Regions from separate parts of the Micromonospora sp. NPDC048935 genome, predicted to be linked through region 1. Evidence: predicted binding sites of a transcription regulator. Region 1 holds the regulator's gene; each other region holds the start of a gene.
What was found. The regulator HrcA, encoded in region 1, represses chaperone genes, less so after heat shock. The targets are predictions, from matches to a motif close to GGTTNGCACNCTCNNNNNGAGNGTGCNAACC.
Positions count from the first base shown of each region.

Region 2: the regulator HrcA is predicted to act here: its motif matches at 2,976-3,006, upstream of groL (chaperonin GroEL).
Region 3: the regulator HrcA is predicted to act here: its motif matches at 3,780-3,810, upstream of groES (co-chaperone GroES).

Region 1 covers NZ_JBICTZ010000011.1:65,263-72,658, forward strand. The annotation lists gene ACGFIW_RS26505 (hypothetical protein) at 1-745, opposite strand, end outside; gene ACGFIW_RS26510 (SDR family NAD(P)-dependent oxidoreductase) at 1,136-1,900, shown strand; gene ACGFIW_RS26515 (enoyl-CoA hydratase-related protein) at 1,954-2,763, opposite strand; gene hemW (radical SAM family heme chaperone HemW) at 2,783-4,006, shown strand; gene ACGFIW_RS26525 (DUF4870 domain-containing protein) at 4,074-4,751, opposite strand; gene hrcA (heat-inducible transcriptional repressor HrcA) at 4,863-5,885, shown strand; gene dnaJ (molecular chaperone DnaJ) at 5,961-7,109, shown strand; gene ACGFIW_RS26540 (16S rRNA (uracil(1498)-N(3))-methyltransferase) at 7,111-7,396, shown strand, end outside.
Region 2 covers NZ_JBICTZ010000004.1:284,592-291,987, reverse strand. The annotation lists gene ACGFIW_RS14570 (GNAT family N-acetyltransferase) at 1-773, shown strand, start outside; gene ACGFIW_RS14565 (hypothetical protein) at 852-1,100, shown strand; gene groL (chaperonin GroEL) at 1,159-2,781, opposite strand; gene ACGFIW_RS14555 (hypothetical protein) at 3,054-4,196, opposite strand; gene ACGFIW_RS14550 (cold-shock protein) at 4,293-4,496, opposite strand; gene ACGFIW_RS14545 (GNAT family N-acetyltransferase) at 4,780-5,310, shown strand; gene paaN (phenylacetic acid degradation protein PaaN) at 5,469-7,142, opposite strand; gene ACGFIW_RS14535 (GNAT family N-acetyltransferase) at 7,243-7,396, opposite strand, start outside.
Region 3 covers NZ_JBICTZ010000019.1:93,068-100,463, forward strand. The annotation lists gene ACGFIW_RS32970 (ATP-binding cassette domain-containing protein) at 1-422, opposite strand, end outside; gene ACGFIW_RS32975 (sugar ABC transporter substrate-binding protein) at 537-1,631, opposite strand; gene ybaK (Cys-tRNA(Pro) deacylase) at 1,812-2,291, opposite strand; gene ACGFIW_RS32985 (methyltransferase domain-containing protein) at 2,314-3,546, opposite strand; gene groES (co-chaperone GroES) at 3,944-4,258, shown strand; gene groL (chaperonin GroEL) at 4,329-5,966, shown strand; gene ACGFIW_RS33000 (molybdopterin-dependent oxidoreductase) at 6,094-7,396, shown strand, end outside.

The sequences.
Region 1 (7,396 bases):
TCACCCCGTGGTCCTGGGCGTGCGAGACCAGCCAGTGCGCGTACCGCCAGCCGTCGCGCGGATCACCCGTGGTCACCGTCAGCCCGGTCGGGTCGTTCGGGTCGACACCCTTCAGGCCCCAGTCCAGCACGAGGTTGCGGGTGAGCTGCGCGGCCGCCGCCGCTCCGTGCATCACCGGGGTACGCCCCACCGTGCAGGCGACCGCGCCGGTGGCGTCGCCCATCAGTGCCCGGCTGAGCACCTCGGAGTCGTCGGCCCACTTCTGGTACGCCTCCGGGAAGGCTGAGCGCTGCACCCGCTGGGCGGCGTCGGTGACGCGCATCTTCTCCCAGCCGCGCACCTTCTTGAGTGCCGCGTAGAACCGGTTGGCCGCGTAGCGCGGGTCGCGGATCTGCGCCGAGGTGCCCCAGCCCTGACTCGGCCGCTGTTGGAACAGGCCGACCGAGTCGCGGTCGCCGTCGGCGAGGTTGCGCAGCCCGGACTCCTGGTACGCGGTGGCCAGCGCGACCACGACGGCCCGCTCGGGCATTCCGCGCCGTGCGCCGATGGCCGCGATGGTGGCCGCGTTGGCCATCTGGTCGGCGTCCAGGGCCACCCGGCCGTCGGCCTGCACGGTGCACTTGCGTGCCGTCAACGGCAGCCGCAGCCCGCCCCCGACCTGCCGGGCCACGAGCCAGATCGCGATCACGGCGACGAGGATGAGGACCACTCCACCCGCAACGACTGCCCGAGTTCGCACCCACACCCCCAGATCGACGAGTCTGCCAAGCGTACGTCCCCGTCGCGCCCAACGGGACTTCCGAGGCGCTTCGCGGCCGGCTCGGCGGCTCCGTCCCGGTTCGGGGTCGGCTCCGCCGGCGCGTTCCGATCGAGGCATTCCCGCTCTGGGCCCGCTCTCACCTGCCAGGATGGCTCTCGCGCACACCCTGACTCAACGACGGTCCGAGGGGCCCGGTGCCGGTGTCGTTGCCCGGGAGATCTGCGTCCGCCCGGCCTGTCGTGCGCGTCACCGGTCCGGCCGGCGGGGGAAGTGATTGACCGGTCAAGGAGTTACCACGGTTGACATGTCAATCGCTGGCCCCTCCGGTGGTTCGTGAAGCCGACCGGGCCGGGTCACGGAGCAAGGAGGAGTTCCATGGGAACGCTCGACGGCAGGGTCGTGCTCATCACCGGCACCGGCGGCGGACTGGGACGCGTCGCCGCGCAGATCTTCGCCAGGGAAGGCGCGAAGGTCGTCGGGGCCGACATCCAGGTCGCCGGCAACGACGAGACCGTCGCACTCGTCCGCGGCGCCGGCGGTGAGATGACCGGCATCGCGCCTGTCGACCTCACCGATCCGGAACAGGTGCGCACGTTCGTCGAGGACGCCGCCGCTGTCTACGGCGGGCTCGACGTGGTCTACAACAACGCGGCCGCGCTGCGCTTCGGCCCGATGCCGGACTTCTCCGTGGAGGACTGGCGGTACACCATCACCGGTGAACTGGACATTCCATACTTCGTGTCGAAGTTCGCCTGGCCGCACCTGGTCCAGCGCGGCGGCGGCGTCATCATCAACGCCGCCTCCATGGCCGGCCTGATCGCCGGTCATGTGCCCCCGATGGTGGGGCACACCGCCGCCAACGCCGGCGTCATCGGCCTGACGCGTCAGCTCGCGCTCGAAGGCGCGCCACACGGGATCCGCGCGGTGGCGGTCAGCCCGGGGCCGATCATCAGCCCGGCGAGCGAGCGCGACCTGGGTGACAACCAGGCGGCCCGGGACGCGATCACCGGCAAGACGCTGCTCAAGCGGTTCGCTCAACCCGAGGAGGTCGCCGAACTCGTGGTGTTCCTCGCCTCCGACCGGGCGTCTTACATCACCGGGGCGAACTACCCGGTCGACGGCGGCGCGACCGCCTGGTGACCCGACCGAATGGTCCGGGACGCCGCCACTCCACGGAGGTGGCGTCCCCGGTCCTAGCCGGCATGATCACCGTGACCCGCGTCGAGAGCGGCCACCCATCGAGTCAATCGTTTTTCCCGGAACGCGGTGACCCCCTCGCGTCCCTCGTCGGACAGGAAGTACCCGGTCGACAGGGCGGACAGCCGGGCCAGGTCGGCGCGCAGCTCGGCGGTGCCCGGCCGGCGCAGCAGCTCCTTCGCCCCGGCCAGGGCGCCCGGGGCACCGCGCACCAGCGAGTCGCAGTAACGCCGCACCGCGTCGTCCAGCCCGTCCGCCGGCACGGAGGCCGTGACCAGGCCGATCTCGGCGGCTCGCCGACCGTCGAAGGTGTCGCCGGTCAGGTACAGCTCGGCGGCGGCGCGCGGGTGCAGCCGGGGCAGCACGGTCGCCGAGATCACCGCCGGGATCACCCCGATCCGTACCTCGGTGAACGCGAACGTCGCCTCGTCGGCGCAGACCGCCAGGTCGGCGGCGGCGATCAGGCCCAGCCCGCCGGCCCGCGCCGGCCCGCCCACCCGGGCCAGCACCGGCTTCGGGCACTCCCAGAGCGCCGCGAGCACGTCGCCCAGCATGCCGGCCGGCACGGTCCTGCTGGCGTACGCCGCGGCCGTCTCCTTCAGATCCGCCCCCGAGCAGAAGACCGGGCCGGTGTGGTCGAGCACGACCACCCGAACCGCCTCGTCGGCGACCGCGTCCGCCAGCCCGGCCAGCAACTGGGTCATCAGGGCGGTGGAGAGCGCGTTGCGGTTGTGCGGGCTGTCCAGGGTGAGGGTGGTCACCCCACGGGCCGTGGCGACCCGCACGAGGACGTCGGGAGAGGTCATGCCGGGCACACTAGTGGCCATGCCCGGCCTCCTTCCAGATGGTGAGACCGTCCCCGTCGACGGATCGCTGCCCGCCACCGCCACCACTGCGGTCGGCGCGCGCGGCTTCGGCGTGTACGTACACGTGCCGTTCTGCGCCAGCCGCTGCGGCTACTGCGACTTCAACACCTACACTTCCGCCGAGCTGGGCGGCGGCGCCAGCCGCGAGGGGTACGCCGACACCGTCCTGGCCGAGCTGGCGCTCGCCGCCCGGGTGCTCGGCGACACCCCGCCGCCCCGGGTCGACACCGTCTTCGTCGGCGGTGGCACACCCACCCTGCTGCCCGCCGACGACCTGGCCCGCATCCTCGACGGCATCGACCGCACCTGGGGGCTGGCCGCCGACGCCGAGGTGACCACCGAGGCCAACCCGGAGTCGGTCACCCCGGAATCGTTGAAGCTGCTGCGGGCCGCCGGCTACACCCGGATCTCGCTGGGCATGCAGTCCGCCTCCCCGGGAGTGCTGGCGATCCTGGACCGCAAACACAGCGCCGGCCGGGCCACCGCCGCCGCCCTGGAGGCGCGCGACGCCGGATTCGAGCACGTCAACCTGGACCTGATCTACGGGACACCGGGAGAGCGGCCCGAGGACTTCGCCGCCTCGCTGAACGAGGTCGTGGCCGCCGGGGTGGACCACGTCAGCGCGTACGCGCTGATCGTCGAGGACGGCACCCGGCTCGCCGCCCGGATGCGGCGCGGCGAGCTGGCGTACCCCAGTGACGACGTGGCGGCGGACCGCTACCTGGCCGCGGAGGCCGCGCTCGACGCGGCCGGGCTGTCCTGGTACGAGGTCTCCAACTGGGCCCGCACCGACGACGCCCGGTGCCGGCACAACCTGCTGTACTGGACCGGCGCGGACTGGTGGGGCCTGGGGCCAGGGGCGCACAGCCACGTCGGCGGGGTGCGCTGGTGGAACGTCAAACACCCGTCGGCGTACGCCGAGCGGTTGGCCGCGGGCGCGTCTCCCGGCCTGGCCCGGGAGGTGCTCACGGCCGACGAGACGCACATGGAGGACGTCATGCTGCGGCTGCGGCTGGCCAGCGGTGTGCCGCTGGCGGTGCTCGACGCGGCCGGCCGGGCCGGCGCCGAGCGGGCCCTGGCCGACGGCCTGCTGGCCGCCGACGAGTACGCGGCCGGCCGGGCGGTGCTCACCCTGCGCGGGCGGCTGCTCGCCGACGCGGTCGTGCGCGACCTGCTGCCCTGAGTGGGCCCGCCGCCCCCGGGGTGGGGCAGCGGTGCACCGGACCGGCCGGGGGAGCGGCCGGACCGGATCACTTGATGAAGTTGGCGGACATCGGGTAGCGGTAGGGGGTGCCCTCGTTGGCCTTCATGCCCGCGATGATGCCGAACAGGATCTGGATCACCACGACGGCGACGCTGGGCAGGAAGAGCAGGCACCAGCTCACGAAGAGCAGCACGAACGCGATGGCCGACCAGAGGATCTGGAAGTTGAGGGCGGCCAGCGCGTGCGCCCGGACGGCCGGCGACTGGTTGCCGCGGGCCAGGTAGGCGACGAGCGGCGCGACGAAGCCCAGCGGACCAAAGCTGACCAGCGCGCCGAGGGCGCCGCCGAAGTGCGCGACAAGCGCCCAGGTCTTGTCCTCGTTGGTGGCGTAGCCACCACCGGGGCCGCCGCCGGTCGGATATCCGCCAGCGGGGTAGCCGCCGGGCGGATAGCCTCCGGGCGGCGGATAGCCACCCGCCGGAGGGTAGCCACCTGACGGCGGTTGGTCACCGGTGGGCGGCGGATAGCCACCGGCCGGGGGATAGTCGCCCGGGCCGGACGCCCCGGACAGTGGTGCGGTGGGTGGCTCGGCCGACGGGTACGAAGTCGGCTCCGGCGGATAGTTGCCGGGGTCACCCGCGCCGGGAGGGCGAGGAGGTTCAGTCATGGGTGTCACGGTAGGTGCCCGTGGCAACGCGGCACCAGAGGGGCCAACGTTGATCATCGCGCCGGTGGGTACGCCGACGTAGACTGGCACTCGTTACAGTCGAGTGCCAGGGCGGCTCGGCGGGGCCCCACGGCGCCGGCGGCCGACGTGCGACAGGAGGTGCGGAGGATGGGTCTCGACGACCGAAAACTCGCCGTGCTCCGCGCGATCGTCGAGGACTACGTCTCCACCCAGGAGCCGGTCGGCAGCAAGGCGCTTGTCGAGCGGCACCAGCTCGGGGTGTCCCCGGCCACGGTCCGCAACGACATGGCCGTGCTGGAGGAGGAGGGCTACATCCGGCAGCCGCACACCAGTGCCGGCCGGGTGCCCACCGACCGCGGCTACCGGCTCTTCGTCGACCGGTTGTCCCGGGTCAAGCCGCTCAGCCCGGCCGAGCGTCGGGCCATCGAGCGTTTCCTGGTCGGCGCGGTCGACCTCGACGACGTGGTGCACCGCACGGTGCGACTGCTCGCCCAGCTGACCCGGCAGGTGGCAGTCGTGCAGTATCCGAGTCTGGCCCGCTCCTCGGTCCGGCACCTGGAGTTGGTGCCGATCTCCACCACCCGGCTGATGCTCGTCATGATCGCGGACACCGGGCGGGTCGAGCAGCGGCTGGTGGAGCTGCCCGGGCCGGTGCCGGCCGACGACGTCATGGACCTGCGCCGGCTGGTCAACGAAAAGCTCGCCGGAGCGCGGCTGTCCGACACGCCACCGTTGGTGCAGGCGCTCGTCGAGGAGGCGCCGGCCGGGCTGCGCCCGACCATGACCACGCTCGCCACCGTCCTGCTGGAGACGCTTGTCGAGCGGCACGAGGAACGCATCGCGCTGGCCGGCACCGCCAACCTCACCCGGGGCGGTCTGCTCGACTTCCAGGGTTCCCTGCGACCGATCCTTGAGGCGTTGGAGGAGGAGGTCGTGCTGCTCAAGCTCATCGGCGAGACCGAGCCGAGCACGACCCGTGTGCTGATCGGCGACGAGAACGAGTTCGACAACCTGCGGGCCGCCTCCGTGGTCAGCACCGGCTACGGCCCGGGCGCCACCATTCTCGGTGGCCTGGGGGTGCTGGGGCCGACGCGGATGGACTACCCCGGCAACATCGCCACGGTCCGCGCCGTGGCACGCTACGTGGGCGAGTTGCTGGCCCAGAACTGATTGGTCAGGGCCGATGCGGCCGGCTGCGGCCGCCGACCGGCGCAACGCGAGACGAACATGAGGACACGGAACGCAGTGGCCAGGGACTACTACGGCATTCTCGGTGTGAGCCGGGAAGCCTCCGATGACGAGATCAAGCGCGCCTACCGCAAGCTGGCGCGCCAGTTCCACCCGGACGTCAATCCGGACCCGGAGGCTCAGGAGAAGTTCAAGGACATCAACGCCGCGTACGAGGTCCTCTCGGACGACCGGAAGCGGCAGATCGTCGACCTGGGTGGCGACCCCCTCGCCCCGGGTGGCGGTGGCGCCGGCGGTCCGGGTGGCCCGGGTGGTGCCGGCGGCCCGTTCGTCGGTTTCCAGGACATCATGGACGCGTTCTTCGGTGGCGCGGCCGGTGGTGCCCGGGGCCCGCGACCACGGACCCGCCCGGGTGCCGACGCGATCCTGCGACTCGAGTTGGACCTGCACGAGACGGCGTTCGGCGTCGAGGCGCCGATCACCGTCGACACCGCGGTGCTCTGCACCACCTGCTCCGGTGCCGGCACGGCCGCCGGCACGCACCTGGCGACCTGCGAGGCGTGCGCCGGCCGCGGTGAGGTGCAGTCGGTGCAGCGCACCTTCCTCGGCCAGGTGGTCTCGGCCCGACCGTGCACCGTCTGCCAGGGCTACGGCACCACCATCCCGCACCCCTGCCCCACCTGCGCCGGTGACGGCCGGGTGCGCACCCGCCGGTCGTTGACCGTCAAGATCCCGGCCGGCGTCGAGGACGGCATGCGGATCCGGCTGGCCCAGCAGGGCGAGGTCGGCCCGGGTGGCGGCACCGCCGGTGACCTCTACGTGGAGATCCACGAGCGGCCACACGACGTGTACTCCCGCAAGGGCGACGACCTGCACTGCCGCGTCACGGTTCCGATGACCGCGGCGGCGCTCGGCACCCGACTGACCATCAAGACCCTGGACAGCGAGGAGACGGTCGACGTCAAGGCCGGCACCCAGCCGGCCAGCACGCTGCGACTGCGCGCCCGGGGCGTGCCCCACCTGCGCGGCACCGGCCGGGGTGACCTCTACGTGCACCTGGACGTGCGGACCCCGACCAAGCTCGACCCCGACCAGGAGAAGATGCTGCGCGACTTCGCGAAGACCCGCGGTGAGGAGGTCGCCGAGTTATCCAAGCAGGGCGGCTTCTTCTCCCGGATGCGCGACGCGTTCAACGGGCACGCCTGAGGTGTCCGCGCCGCTGTTCCTGGTGGAGGCGCTGCCCACCGGCGACGCGCTGACCCTGGACGGCCCGGAGGGGCACCACGCCGCCACCGTGCAGCGGCTGCGCGTCGGCGAGGAGTTGCTGCTCGCCGACGGCCGGGGTGGCACGGCCGCCGCCGTGGTCACCGCCGTCGGCCGGGGCAGCCTGGAGGTCAGCGTCACCTCCCGGGGGTACGCGGACGCGCCAGTACCCCGGATCGTCACCGTGCAGGGCATCGCCAAGGGCGACCGGGGCGAGCTGGCCGTGCAGG
Region 2 (7,396 bases), on a different contig from region 1:
GGCTGGGCGCGTACCGGGGTGTGGAGCTGGTCGGGGTGCTGTTCTGCTCGGTGTCGTCGACCAAGCCGGACAGCGGGCACGTGGACCTGGTCGCGGTCCTCCCGGAGCACCGCCGCCGGGGCGTCGGCCGGGCACTGCTGCGGCGGGCCGAGCGGGTGCTGGCCGAACGCGGGGTGACCGAGGTGCTGCTGGCCGGGAACCCGCCGTACTACGCGTGGCCGGGCATCGACGTCCGCTACACCCCGGCGGTCTGCGCCGCCCTCGCGCTGGGCTACCAGCAGGACCGGACCGCCTGGAACATGACCACCGACCTGTCGTACGACGGGTCGCCGGCACTGCGGCCCACCGACACCGCCGAGCGGCGGCTGGCCGACCAGGGCGTCACCGTACGCCGCGCGGAGCCGGCGGACCTGCCGGCGCTCACCGCGTTCGCCCGGTCCACCTTCGGTGGCACGTGGGACGGCGAGCTGGCCGGGTCGGTGGGTCGCGACGGCGCGGGCTGCCACCTGGCAGAGCGGGACGGCGAGGTGCTCGGCTTCGCCGCGTACGGGTCGTCCCGGCCGAGTTGGTTCGGGCCGATGGGCACCGCGCCGGCCGCCGAAGGGCTGGGCATCGGTGGTGTGCTGCTGCGACGCTGCCTGGCCGACCAGCGGGCGGCGGGGCTGACCCGGGCGGAGATCGGCTGGGTGGGGCCGGTGCCGTTCTACTCGGGCAGCGCGGGTGCGCGAATCGAGCGGGTCTTCTTCCTGTACCGCCGGACCCTGCCGGGATAAACAGGGCAAACAGGACATAGATCCATTCGCCCGCGTCGGCCATCGACGCCCCCTACCGTCTTGGTAGAGGAGGCAGCCATGACCACGGATGACGACCAGACCGAGGACGGCCCGCCGATCACCTGGAAGCCGGTCGGTGAACTCCCCGGCCAACTGCCGTTCGACCGGCTGGACTACGGCGACGCCGAGCAACTGGCCGAGATGACCACCGACGGCGAGTCGTCGGTGGTCGACCAGCCGCAGGAGATGGTCGACGCGCCGATCCAACTGCTCCCGCCGTACGACCGGGCGCACAAACGGCGCAACCAGCGCCCACTGCCCACCTGACGACGAACGGGGCGGACCGCGTCAGCGGCCCGCCCCGTTCGGTGTGTCGGAACTGGACTCAGAAGTCCATGTCCCCGCCACCCGGGCCAGCCGGGGCAGCCGGGGTCTTCTCCGGCTTGTCCGCGACGACGGCCTCGGTGGTGAGGAACAGCGCCGCGATGGAAGCGGCGTTCTGCAGCGCCGAGCGCGTCACCTTGGCCGGGTCGATGATGCCCGCGGCCAGCAGGTCGACGTACTCGCCGTTGGCGGCGTTGAGGCCGTGACCCGCTTCGAGGTTACGGACCTTCTCCACCACGACGCCGCCCTCAAGGCCGGCGTTGACGGCGATCTGCCGCAGCGGGGCGTCCAGCGCGACCTTGACGATGTTCGCACCGGTGGCCTCGTCGCCGACCAGGTCGAGCTTGTCGAAGGCGGTCTTGCCGGCCTGCACCAGCGCGACGCCACCACCCGGGACGATGCCCTCCTCGACGGCCGCCTTCGCGTTGCGAACGGCGTCCTCGATGCGGTGCTTGCGCTCCTTGAGCTCGACCTCGGTGGCCGCGCCGACCTTGATGACCGCAACGCCGCCGGCCAGCTTGGCCAGCCGCTCCTGCAGCTTCTCCCGGTCGTAGTCGGAGTCGCTCTTGTCGATCTCGGCCCGGATCTGGTTGACCCGACCCTGGATCTGCTCGGCGTCACCGGCACCGTCGACGATGGTGGTCTCGTCCTTGGTCACCACGACCTTGCGGGCGCGGCCCAGCATGTCGAGGCTGGCGGCGTCGAGCTTGAGGCCGACCTCCTCGCTGATGACCTGGCCACCGGCGAGGATCGCGATGTCGGTCAGCATGGCCTTGCGGCGGTCACCGAAGCCCGGCGCCTTGACGGCGACCGACTTGAAGGTGCCACGGACCTTGTTGACCACCAGGGTGGCGAGGGCCTCGCCCTCCAGGTCCTCGGCGATGATCAGCAGTGGCTTGCCCGACTGCATGACCTTCTCCAGGATCGGGAGCAGGTCCTTCACCGACGAGATCTTGCTGTTGGCGATCAGGATGTACGGGTCGTCGAAGACGGCCTCCATACGCTCCGGGTCGGTCATGAAGTAGGCCGAGATGTAGCCCTTGTCGAAGCGCATACCCTCGGTGAGCTCCAGCTCCAGCCCGAAGGTGTTGCTCTCCTCGACGGTGATGACGCCTTCCTTGCCGACCTTGTCCATCGCCTCGGCGATGATCTCGCCGACGGTGCTGTCGCCAGCGGAGATGGAGGCGGTGGAGGCGATCTGCTCCTTGGTCTCGACGTCCTTGGCGAGCTTGGACAGCTCCTCCGAGACGCTCGCGACCGCGGCCTCGATGCCCCGCTTCAGGGCCATCGGGTTGGCGCCGGCGGCCACGTTGCGCAGGCCCTCGCGAACCAGGGCCTGGGCCAGGACGGTCGCCGTCGTCGTGCCGTCACCGGCAACGTCGTCGGTCTTCTTGGCGACCTCCTTGACCAGCTCAGCGCCGATCTTCTCGTACGGGTCCTCGAGCTCGATCTCCTTGGCGATGCTCACACCATCGTTGGTGATGGTGGGGGCACCCCACTTCTTCTCGAGCACGACGTTGCGGCCCTTGGGGCCGAGGGTCACCTTTACGGCGTCGGCGAGCTGGTTCATGCCCCGCTCGAGGCCGCGGCGCGCCTCTTCGTCGAACGCGATCATCTTGGCCATACGGCGTTGTCCTCCTGGACACTCACGGGCCACCCGAGATGTGTGCCCCGGATGGGCCGCCTGGTGTACGCACCTTGGGACGTCGCCACCTGGCGACGACGACGTCCTTCGGCCGGGCCGGATAGCCCGCGACGACCGGCCATGTGCCGCCCCGGCGTCTCCACGCCGGTGCAACCTGGCCCCACCGTCCCGACCATTGGCACTCACGGTATGCGAGTGCCAATGACTTGTTTAGCACTCTCCCCTGCCGAGTGCAAGCACGATGGTGCCGCTCAGCCGAGTTCCGTCGCCAGTCCGGCAGTGTTCACCGGCCCCTCATGGGCGCGTTGCTCGGCGTACGTCACCAGCAGGCCGGCCTGCTGGGCGAGGTGGGCCGGCAGGGCCAGCACGGCGGTGACCCCGATCACCACCACCGCCCCGATCGCGGTGCCGGGCGACGAGAGGGGATCCGTGCCGAACGCGGCCGTGCCCTCCTCCTCCAGGGCACCGGAGATCACGTTGACGACGATGACCGCCAGGGCCACCAGAGCGACCCGACCGAGCAGGAGGCCGAGCCGGTCGTGGAACATCCGGAACGACCGGCCGATCGGGTTGTGGCGTTCGAAGAGGTAGACCGGGCCGGCCATGCTCAGCGCGAACGTCAGGTAGATGCCCGGCAGCAGGCAGAAGCACATGCCGATGCCGACGAGCAGGCCGATCAGCAGGGTCCAGCCCCAGAGTCCGAATGCCCGACGGAGGCCGTAGCGCAGCGCGGAATCCAGGCTGCCCGGCTGACCGGACGCCTGCTGCGTGATCACCCAACTGCCGGCGGCCCACCCGACGGCCTGCACCAGGCCGACCAACAGACTGCCGCCGAGCAGCACCACGAGAAGGCCGACGAGATCGGCGACGAAGGTGTCCGGCAGCACGGGAGTCGACTCCGAGCCGACCTGGGCCTGCCATCTCGCCGTCGGGTCGACGCCGAGGGAGATCACCGAGAGCGCGGCCGCCGGCAACGCCTGGGTGAGCAGCATGATGGGCACCAACTGCCGCCAGCCCCGGCGCAACGCTCCCGTACCCCGGTTGAACCAGCCGGCCAGACCGGCACCGGGTAGGGTGACCAGGGGATCGTTCGGGTCGAATCCGTAGCCCGGCGGGTACCAACTGACCGGCGGCCCCGGATACCACGGCTGGGCGCCGTAGGGACCCGACCCGGGTGGGTAGCCGCCGGTGGGCGGGAACGCCCAACCCTGCGGCGATGGACCCCAGGCGCCCTGCGCCGGATCCCAGCCGGGTGGCGGGCCAGCCGGAGGTACGCCCGGCCGCACCTCGGGTGGCGTCTCCGGTGCCGCGCCGGAACTGCCGTACGGCACGGTCGGATCGGACGGACCCGGCTGCCCCGAGGGTGGGTTGGGCGGGGGCGGCTGGTCAGTCATGAACGCTCCTCGGCATCGGCTGGAACGGCCACGATCTTCCCGGTTGCGTGCCCGTGCCGCCAGCCCCGACGCGCGGGGCCGATCGAGGAGGAAAACTCAGCCGACGACGCGGACGTGCTCGGCCTGCGGGCCCTTCTGACCCTGGGCGATCTCGAACTCCACCCGCTGGCCGTCGTCCAGCGCCTTGTAGCCGTCCATCTCGATCGCGGAGAAGTGAACGAACACGTCCTGACCGCCGTCGACGGCGATGAAGCCGTAGCCCTTTTCGGCGTTGAACCACTTCACGGTGCCCTGTGCCACGGTGCACTTCCCTCACTCTGCGCGGTGTTGCCTGACCTGGCGCTCGGCACGGCCGGACGCCCACCGGCCACCACCCCAGCGATCGATGGCGACCATTGAATAAGGTGACCGAAATCGCACGCTACACGAGGAGTGACGGCCGCGCACGGCCACAAATCTGACACCTTCCGGGGCGGTCCGACTGCGCCGGCCGGTCGGGTTTTTCGATCCACCGGATCCACGTCGACGAATGCCGGCGCAGCTCGGCCGGAACGGCCACGGACCCTGTGGTAGGCATGCGGGCATGACCACCGATACGGGCGCGACCGCCCAACGGCGGGCGGAGATCCGCCGGGTCCGCCCGGAGGACGCCGCCCGGATGCGGGCACTGCGCCTGGAAATGCTCGCCGACGCGCCGTTGGCCTTCCTGGAGACCCTGGCGGACGCGGCGGCCCGACCGCACGCCGAGTTCGCCGCCCGGGTCGCGTACACCTCGACCGGTCCCGTTAACGCGCAGTTCGTCGCCGACCCCGGTGGCCGACTGGTCGGACACGCCGGTGGCACGGTCGCCCCGAACGAACCCGGGCTCACCGTGATCTACGCCGTGTACGTCACGCCGGCCTGGCGGGGCAGCGGCCTGCTCGGCGAACTGATCGACGGGGTGGCTGCCTGGTCACGGGCCTGCGGCCGACCGGAGCTGCTGCTGGAGGTGGTGGTCGGCAACGACCGCGCCTACCGCGCCTACCAACGCCTGGGCTTCACAGACACCGGGGTACGCGTCCCCCACCCCACCATCCCAGTCCTGACCGAGCTACAAATGCGCCGCACCGCGTAACCCAGGGCAAAACCACTGAGATGCTGCCCTCAAAATGCTGGCAGCGCCGCCACCACCGTGCCCACGAAGGGTTTCCGGGGCAGCCCGCCCCGCGCAGGGATCAAGCCTGACCGCCCGGAGCGGGGTGGGCTGCCCCGGAAACCCACAACCGCAACCACCTACACGTGACGCCGAGACTGCACGATCCGGAACCGGTTGGCCACGTAAGCCCCATCGGTCAACGCCGAGTTCGCCGCCGCGTTGGCGCCACTGCCGTGGAAGTCGGAGAACGCCGCCGACTGGTTCACGAAGACCCCGCCGGTGAGGTTGCAGGACAGGTGCACACCGACCTCGACAGCGACCGCCTCGGTGGCGTCCAGCACCGCCTCGTCGGTGGAGTAGACCCCCGCGGTGAGCGCGCCCTTCTCGCCCACCGTCCGGCGCAGCAACTCCAGGCTGTGCGCGGTGGAGTCGGTCGCGATGGCGAACGAGATCGGCCCGAACCACTCCCGGCCGTACGTCTCCGCGTCGTCCGCGGCCAGCTTCACGATCGTCGGGGTACGCACCACCGCGTCGGCGTACGACGGGTGGGTCACGGCCCGTGACTCCAGCACCGGCTCGCCGACCTTGGTCACCTCGGCCAGCCGCTCCAGCACCCCGTCGTTGACGATGGCGCCGGTCAGCTCGACGCCCCGCGCCGGGTCGGCGGTCAGCTTGCCGACGGCGGCGGCGATCCCGCCGGCCACCTCGTCGAAGCTCTTGTGCCCCTGGTCGGTCTCGATGCCACCGGCCGGGATGAGGATGTTCTGCGAGGTGGTGCACATCTGGCCGCTGTAGAGGGTCAGCGTGAATCCGAGGTTGCGGCACATGCCGGCGAAGTCGTCGGTGGAGTCGATGACCACCGTGTTCAGCCCGGCCTTCTCGGTGTAGACCGACGCCTGCCGGGCGTGCGTCTCCAGCCAGTCGCCGTACTCGGTGGAGCCGGTGAAGTCGACGATCTTCACGGCACGGTGCAGGGCGAGGTCGCTGGCGAGCTTCTCACCGGGGGCCTCGGCCGCCAACATGATCAGATTCCTGTCGAAGCCGGCCTCGGCGAGCACCTCCCGGGCGTACCTCACGGTGATGGCCAGCGGCAGCACCGCACGCGGGTGCGGCTTCACGATCACCGGGTTGCCGGTGACCAGCGAGGCGAACAGCCCGGGGTACGAGTTCCAGGTCGGGAAGGTGTTGCAGCCGATCACCAGCGCCACCCCGCGCGGCACCACGTGGAACGTCTTGGTCATCCGCAGCGGGTCGCCCTTGCCGGCGGCCTTCTCCCAGCCAGCCGTGCCCGGGTGCCGGGTCATCTCGGCGTACGCGTACGCCAGCGCCTCCAGCGCCCGGTCCAGCGCGTGCGCACCGCCGGCCTGGAAGGCCATCACGAACGCCTGCCCGCTGGTGAACTGCACCGCGTTGGCCAACTCGAAGATGTGCTTGTGCAGCCGGTCGAGGATCTCCAGGCAGACACCCACCCGGGCCTGCGGGCCGGCGTCGCGCCACGCCGGCAGCGCGGCGGAGGCGGCGTCGACCAGCTCGCCGGGGCCGGCGTGCGGGTACCGCACCGCCAGCTCCACCCCGAACGGGCTCGTCTCGGTGGCGACCCGGTCGCCGGTGCCCGGCTGGTCGAGCGGGAAGTCACGGCCGAGGTACGCCTCGAAGGCGGCCTTGCCGTCGGCGGCGGCGGTCTCGCCGTACACCCGGGGGCTGGGGGATTCGGGATAGGCGGACCAGTAGCCCCGCTCCGTGATCGCGGTCAGCGCACGGGTGAGGGTGTCGGCGTGCCTGTCGTACAGGGGATGCGGGGTCTCCGTCATGCCCGCCATCATGCCTGAGTACGGCCCGCGAGCAGTAGCGCGAATGCCCGGCAGCGGCGCATGCCTGAGTACGGCCCGCGAGCAGTAGCGCGAGTGCCGGTCAGAGCGTGAGCTGCCAGTCGGTCCAGGCGTCCACCGGGCGGAACCCGAGCTGCTCGTTGATCGCCACCATGTAGCTGTTGCTGGCCGCGTTCCAGGTGTCGATCACGCGGACCGCCGGCTCGTGGGTGAGCAGGTGGTGCAGGTTCTCGGCC
Region 3 (7,396 bases), on a different contig from region 1:
TGTTGACGCAGTGAGGTGACGGTGCGGATGGAGAGCCCCGCCAGGGTCTCGGCGGCGAGCTGTTCCATGGTCGGCTCGTCCAGGACGATGCCGCTGTGCTTCTCCCGGCCGAGGAACATGTTCTGCACGATGTCCAGGTTGTCGCAGAGCGCGAGGTCCTGGTAGACGACCTCGATGCCGAGCGTGGCGGCGTCGCGGGGACTGCCGATGTGCACCTGTTCGCCGTTGAACAGGACCTCACCGGCGTCGGTGGGGTAGATGCCGCTGATGCACTTCACCAGGGTCGACTTGCCGGCGCCGTTGTCGCCGACCAGTGCGGTCACTTCGCCCGGGTGGACGCTCAGGGCGACGTCGCGGAGCACCTGGACGGGACCGAAGCTCTTGTCGATCCCGCGGAGTTCCAGCAGGGGAGTCGCGGACACGGGGGTCTCCTTCTTAAGGGAGGGTCGGGGGCCGTCCGGCGGGCGCCGCCCGGCACGGGAGGGTGCTCCCGTGCCGGGCGGCGATTGTCGTTCCGGCGGGTACTGCGGCGTCGGTCAGCTGATGCCGGCTTCGGCGCAGAACTTGGCGTAGGCCCCGGTGCAGACCTGCTCCTTGGTCGCGTAGCCGTCGGCGACGACGTCCTTGACGTTGTCCTTGTAGATGGCCTTCGGGGTGAGCAGCACCGAGGGGACGTCCCGGCCACCCTCCGGGTCCTTCACCGTCTGGCCGGTGTCCTTCTTCTCGCCCTTGGCCAGGGTGATGGCCAGGTCGGAGGCCGCCTTGGCCTCTTCCCGGACGGCCTTGTAGACGGTCATGCACTGGTCACCGGCGAGGATGTTCTGCAGACCCTCGACGCTGGCGTCCTGCCCGGTCACCGGCACCTTGCCGTTGAGCTTGTTCTTCTTCAGGATCGAGATGGCGGCGTTGCCGAGAGTGTCGTTGGCGGCCAGCACGCCGTCGATCTTGCCCTTGGTCGCGGTGAGCTGCTGCTCGAAGATGGTCGCGGCGGTGGGGCCGTCCCAGCCCGGCACGGCGTCGTCCGGGCCCTTGGTGTATTCCTTGGAGTCGAACTTCGGCTTGAGCACCGAGTCGTAGCCGGCCTTGAACAGGGTGGCGTTGTTGTCGGTGGGGGAGCCGTTGAGGTACGCCACGACGGGGTTCTTGGCGCCCTTCTCGGTCAGGCACTTCGCCAGACCCTCGCCCTGGAGCTTGCCGACGGTCTCGTTGTCGAAGCTGACGTAGTACTGGGCGGAGCCGCCGAGGGTGAGCCGGTCGTAGTCGATGGTGGCGACGCCCTGCGACTTGGCCTTGTCGAGCACGGCCTTGCCGGTGCCGGAGTCCAGGTTGACGATCATCAGGGCGGTGACGCCGCTGGTGATCATCTGGTCGGCGATCGTCTGGAATGCGGCCTTGTCGTTCTGGGCGTTCTGGATGTCGTATTGGACGCCGGCAGTCTTGAACGCCTCTTCCAGGAAGCGGCGGTCCGCCGTCTCCCAGCGGGGGGAGGACTTGCTGTCCGGAAGGATCACGCCGATCTTGGGAGTCTTGGCCGAGCCGGCCTTGTCGCCGCCGGAGTCGTCGCTGCAGGCGGTCAATCCGCCGGTCGTGAGCAGGCCCACGGCGGCGATGGTGAGGATCCCCTTACGCATGTGCAGGGTCCTTTCGGGGGTGGGGGAGGTGTTGTTTTTGTTGTGTCCGGCAACGTATTGCGCGTCACACCGCCTCCACAAGACCGCTCAGGTGCCTAGTTTGTTGGCGGCGATAACAATTCAGCAACGCGACTGTTACTCCGTGGGTATCCCACGGCGTAGTCGACGTAACGAAGGGTGTCAGCGGGTCTGCAACGGCGCGGTACGGGCGTCGGTCAGCGCCACCAGATCCGCCGCGGCCAGTTCGAGTTGCAGGCCGCGCCGACCAGCCGAGACGTAGATCGTCGGAAGATCCAACGCGGATTCGTCAAGCACCGTCGGCAGTCGCCTGCGCTGCCCGAGCGGGCTGATCCCACCGCGTACGTAACCGGTGGCCCGCTCGGCGACCGCCCGGTCGGCCAGCGCCGCACGCTTGCCACCGACCGCCGCCGCGAGTGCCTTGAGATCCAGCTCGCCGGTGACCGGCACGACCGCCACGGTGAGCGCGCCGTCGACCTCGGTCACCAACGACTTGAAGACACGCTCCGGTGCCACGCCGAGCGCCACCGCCACCAGCGCGCCGTAGTTCGGGGAATCCGGCGACACCCGGTAGGGATGCGTGCGGTGCGCGACTCCCCGCTTGACCAACAGTGCCGTCGCCGGGGTGCCCTGTCCTGCCACACCAGCGACGCTAGGGCATGTGTCAAAGCCCTCGGCCCGACGGGGCTTGACGCCCGCCCTGGTCGACCGGCCGACCGATCAGCACTGTCGGTGCGCCGGCGACCCGGGTGAGCACCAGGCTCGCCGCCGCGTCGCCGGCCAGCCGCAGATCCCGCCGAAGCTGCTCCGGGGTGAGCGCGGAACCCCGCTTGAGGATCTCCACCCGGCCCACCCGGCGCTCGCGCAGCAGCGCCCGCAGTCGCTTGAGCGAGAACGGCAGCACATCGGTGATCTCCAGGCAGCGCGCGTACGGGGTGTGGGTCGGCTGGTCGGCGTAGAGGTAGGCGATGCTCGGGTCGCCCAGGTTGGCGTCCAGCTCGGCGGCCAACTCGGCGACGAGGTGCGCGCGGACCACGGCCGGGTCCGGGTCGTACAGGTAGCGCCGGGGCGGCCCGACCGGCGCCTCGTCGGCACCCGAGCCGGTGAGCTGGTGGCGGCGGGTCTCGGTGCCCTCCTGGCGGTAGAGCGTGGCGCGGCGGGGCACCTCCGCCAACTCCCCGCACCAGAGCGCGGCCTCGACCAGGTCGCCGTCCACGCCGACCCACTCCGCCTCCGCACCGACCGGAATGAGCGCGTGGTCCAGGCCCGGCGCCACCTTCACCACCGTGCGCGGCACCCGCTCGGCCAGCCCGGTGACGAAATCCCACGGAGGCGAGTAGGCGCGTGGGTCGAAGATCCGTCGACCGGTGCCGCTGCTGCGGCGGGCCGGATCGCAGAAGACCCCGTCGACCCGGGAGACGTCGAACACGGTGGCATCCCCGCACTCGACAGTGAACAGCTCGGCCAGCCCGGCCGCGGCGGCGTTGGCGGCGGCCATCGCCGCGGTCACCGGGTCGGCCTCCACCCCGTACACCCGGATGCCGGCACGAGCGGCGGCCAGCGCGTCCGCTCCGAGGCCGCACCCGAGGTCGGCCAGGGTGCGCACACCGGCCGCGGACAGCCGGGCGGCCCGACGGTCGGCGACCACCCGGCGGGTGGCCTGCTCCAGGCCGGGACGGGTGAGGAACATCCCGGCGGCCACCGGACCGAACTTGCCGACCGCCCGGTGCCGCAGCTCGGCCTGGGTGAGCGCCGCCGCGGCCAACGTCGGCGGCACCCCGGCCGCGCGCAGCGCCGACGCCGCGACCAGCGGATCACCGCCGGCCAGACCGGCCGCCGTCGCGAGCGCGGCCGACCCCTCGGGGGTACGCAGCGCCGCCAGCTGATCGAGGTCCACCCGGCCATTGTCCCGGCCCGGCCTGTTCGCCCAGAGGGTGGTGTCGCCAGCCGGTGTCGGGGCTTGGCCGGCGGGCCGGGCGCGGTGTGGAAGCGGGATCGGCTCCAGCATGCCGACGAGGAGACCCCCGGGTATCCAGGCGTGTCGCGGTAACGACTGGCGGAAATGTGGCGACACAGACTGCGGCGCGCTGGCACTCTCCTTGACGGAGTGCTAGCCACGGAATAACCTGCGATTAGCACTCTCACCCTGAGGGTGCCAGCTTCCGGGTCTCGCGACCCGGGTGCGCACGCCAGGCGGACCGGCACCCGCGACGACGGTCCCGCCCGGTGGCATGAGGCAGATTGACGCTGGTTGGCCCCGCCGGCCAGCAACGAAACCAGTACCCCAGGAGGGTATGCCCGTGACTACCGCGACCAAGGTTGCGATCAAGCCGCTCGAGGACCGCATCGTGGTCCAGGCGAACGAGGCTGAGACCACCACGGCGTCGGGCATCGTGATCCCCGACACCGCCAAGGAGAAGCCGCAGGAGGGCACCGTCCTCGCTGTGGGCCCGGGGCGCGTCGACGACAACGGCAACCGGGTTCCGGTTGACGTGCAGGTCGGCGACACCGTCCTTTACTCGAAGTACGGCGGCACCGAGGTCAAGTACGCCGGCGAGGAGTACCTGGTGCTCTCCGCCCGCGACGTCCTCGCGGTCATCGAGAAGTAAGCAACCGATCAGTTCCATTGCCCCGGTCCGGCTCGCCGGGCCGGGGCAGTGGCGCTTCGAAGGGACATTAATGGCGAAGATCCTGAGCTTCTCGGACGACGCCCGGCACCTGCTGGAGCACGGTGTCAACGCCCTCGCGGACGCGGTCAAGGTCACCCTCGGCCCGCGCGGGCGCAACGTCGTCCTGGACAAGAAATTCGGTGCGCCGACGATCACCAACGATGGTGTGACCATCGCCAAGGAGATCGAGCTCACCAACCCGTACGAGAACCTTGGCGCGCAGCTGGTCAAGGAGGTGGCGACGAAGACCAACGACGTCGCCGGTGACGGCACCACCACCGCGACCGTGCTGGCCCAGGCCATGGTCCGCGAGGGTCTGCGCAACGTGACCGCCGGGACCAACCCGGCCGGCCTCAAGCGGGGCATCGACGCGGCGGCCACCAAGGTCTCCGAGGCGCTGCTCGGCCGTGCCGCGGAGGTCACCAGCAAGGAGTCGATCGCGAACGTGGCGACGATCTCCGCGCAGGACGCCACGATCGGTGATCTCATCGCCGAGGCGATGGAGCGGGTCGGCCGCGACGGTGTCATCACCGTCGAGGAGGGCTCGATGCTCACCACCGAGCTGGACGTGACCGAGGGTCTCCAGTTCGACAAGGGCTTCATCTCGCCGAACTTCGTCACCGACCTGGAGAGCCAGGAGTCCGTCCTCGAGGACGCGTACATCCTGGTCACCACCCAGAAGATCTCGGCGATCGAGGAGCTGCTGCCGCTGCTGGAGAAGGTCCTGCAGAACAGCAAGCCCCTGCTGATCATCGCCGAGGACGTGGACGGCCAGGCGCTCTCCACCCTGGTGGTCAACTCGCTGCGCAAGACCCTCAAGGTCTGCGCGGTCAAGGCCCCGGGCTTCGGTGACCGGCGCAAGGCGATGCTCCAGGACATCGCGATCTCCACGGGCGCCGAGCTTGTCGCCCCGGAGCTGGGCTACAAGATCGACCAGGTTGGCCTGGAGGTGCTCGGCACCGCTCGGCGCATCGTGGTCGACAAGGAGAACACCACGATCGTCGATGGTGGCGGCCAGAAGGCCGACGTCGCCGACCGGGTGGCCCAGATCCGCAAGGAGATCGAGGCCTCCGACTCCGACTGGGACCGGGAGAAGCTGGCCGAGCGGCTGGCGAAGCTCTCCGGTGGCATCGCCGTCATCAAGGCTGGCGCGGCCACCGAGGTCGAGATGAAGGAGCGCAAGCACCGCATCGAGGACGCCATCGCGGCGACCAAGGCCGCGGTCGAGGAGGGCACTGTCCCCGGCGGCGGCGCCGCCCTGGTGCAGATCCTCTCGGTGCTCGACGACGACCTGGGCTTCACCGGTGACGAGAAGGTCGGTGTCTCGGTCGTGCGCAAGGCGCTCGTCGAGCCGCTGCGCTGGATCGCCCAGAACGCCGGTCACGACGGTTACGTCGTGACGCAGAAGGTCGCCGACCTCGACTGGGGCAACGGTCTCGACGCCGCCAAGGGCGAGTACGTCGACCTGGTCAAGGCCGGCATCATCGACCCGGTGAAGGTGACCCGCAACGCGGTCACCAACGCCGCCTCGATCGCCGGCCTGCTGCTCACCACGGAGAGCCTCGTGGTGGAGAAGCCGGAGCAGGCCGAGCCCGCCGCCGCCGGCGGCGGCCACGGTCACGGCCACCAGCACGGCCCGGGTTTCTGACCCGGTAGCTGAACCGGGGCACACTGCCGGACGGCAGTGTGCCCCGGTTCGCTCTTTGAGCCGGTAGGTCATTACCGATCGCTGACGTTGTTGGCGAACGGGCAAGATGATCGCGCACACTGGGCCGATGAGCACCACGTCGCGGCGGTACGCCGCGCTGGCCGGGGTCACCGCCGCCGCCGTCGCGATCGGAATCGCCGAACCGGTGGCCGTGCTGACCGGCCCTCGGTCGGCGCCCCTGGTCGCGGTCGGCGGGGTGGTCGTCGACGCCGTCCCCGAGTCGCTGAAGCAGTTCGCCATCGACCTCTTCGGCACCGCCGACAAGATCGCACTGCTGGTCGGCACGGGCCTGCTGCTCGGAGCGTTCGCCGCACTCTTCGGTGTGCTGGCCGTCCGCCGGCTGGCACTCGGCCTTGCCGGCATCGCCGCGTTCGGTGTCGTCGGCGTGGCCGCCGCCCTGACCCGCTCCGGTGCCGACGCGGCCGACGCGCTGCCGTCACTCGTCGGTGCCGGCCTCGGCGCCCTGGTGCTCTGGCTGTTCATCGCCGGCCCGTTCGAGTTGGACCCCTGGTCCTGGTCACCACCCGCACCGATGGTGCCGCCCGCTGCGCCGGTGTCGCCTGCCGGCGCGGTGTCGCCTGCCGTTCCGGTGTCGCCTGCTGTGCCGGTGTCGCCTGCTGCGCCGGTGTCGCCCGCCGGCCCGGTGTCGCCCGCTGTGCCGGTGCCGGTGGCTTCGGGCGGGCAGTCCGCAGCGGCGAACGAGCCGGAGAGGGCTACGGGAGTCGACCCCGAGTCGCGGCGACGGTTCCTCACCGGCAGTGGAGTGCTGCTCGGCACCGCCGTCGTGGCCGGTCTCGGTGGACGCTGGCTGGCCGGCCGGCGCGGGGTGTCCGCCGCCCGCGACGCGATCCGCCTGCCCGCACCGGTCGCCCCGGCACCGGCCGTGCCGGCGGGCGCGGACCGCTCGTTGGCGCAGCTCGCGCCGTACGTCACCCCGAACTTCGGTTTCTACCGGATCGACACCGCGCTTGTGGTGCCCCAGGTCGACCCGGACACCTGGCGGCTGCGGATCCACGGACGGGTCGGCACCGAGCGCACCTACAGCTACGCGGATCTGCTGGCCCGGCCGCTTGTCGAGCGGTACGTCACGCTGGCCTGCGTCTCCAACGAGGTGGGTGGGGACCTGATCGGCAATGCCCGCTGGCTCGGCGTACCCCTTCGGGAGTTGCTGGACGAGGTCGAGCCGGACGACGATGCCGACCAGGTCGTCGGCCGGTCGGTCGACGGCTGGACCTGCGGCACCCCCACCGCCGCGTTGCGCGACGGGCGGGACGCGCTGTTGGCGGTCGGCATGAACGGCGAGCCACTGCCGGTCGAGCACGGTTTCCCGGTCCGGATGGTCGTGCCCGGCCTCTACGGTTACGTCTCGG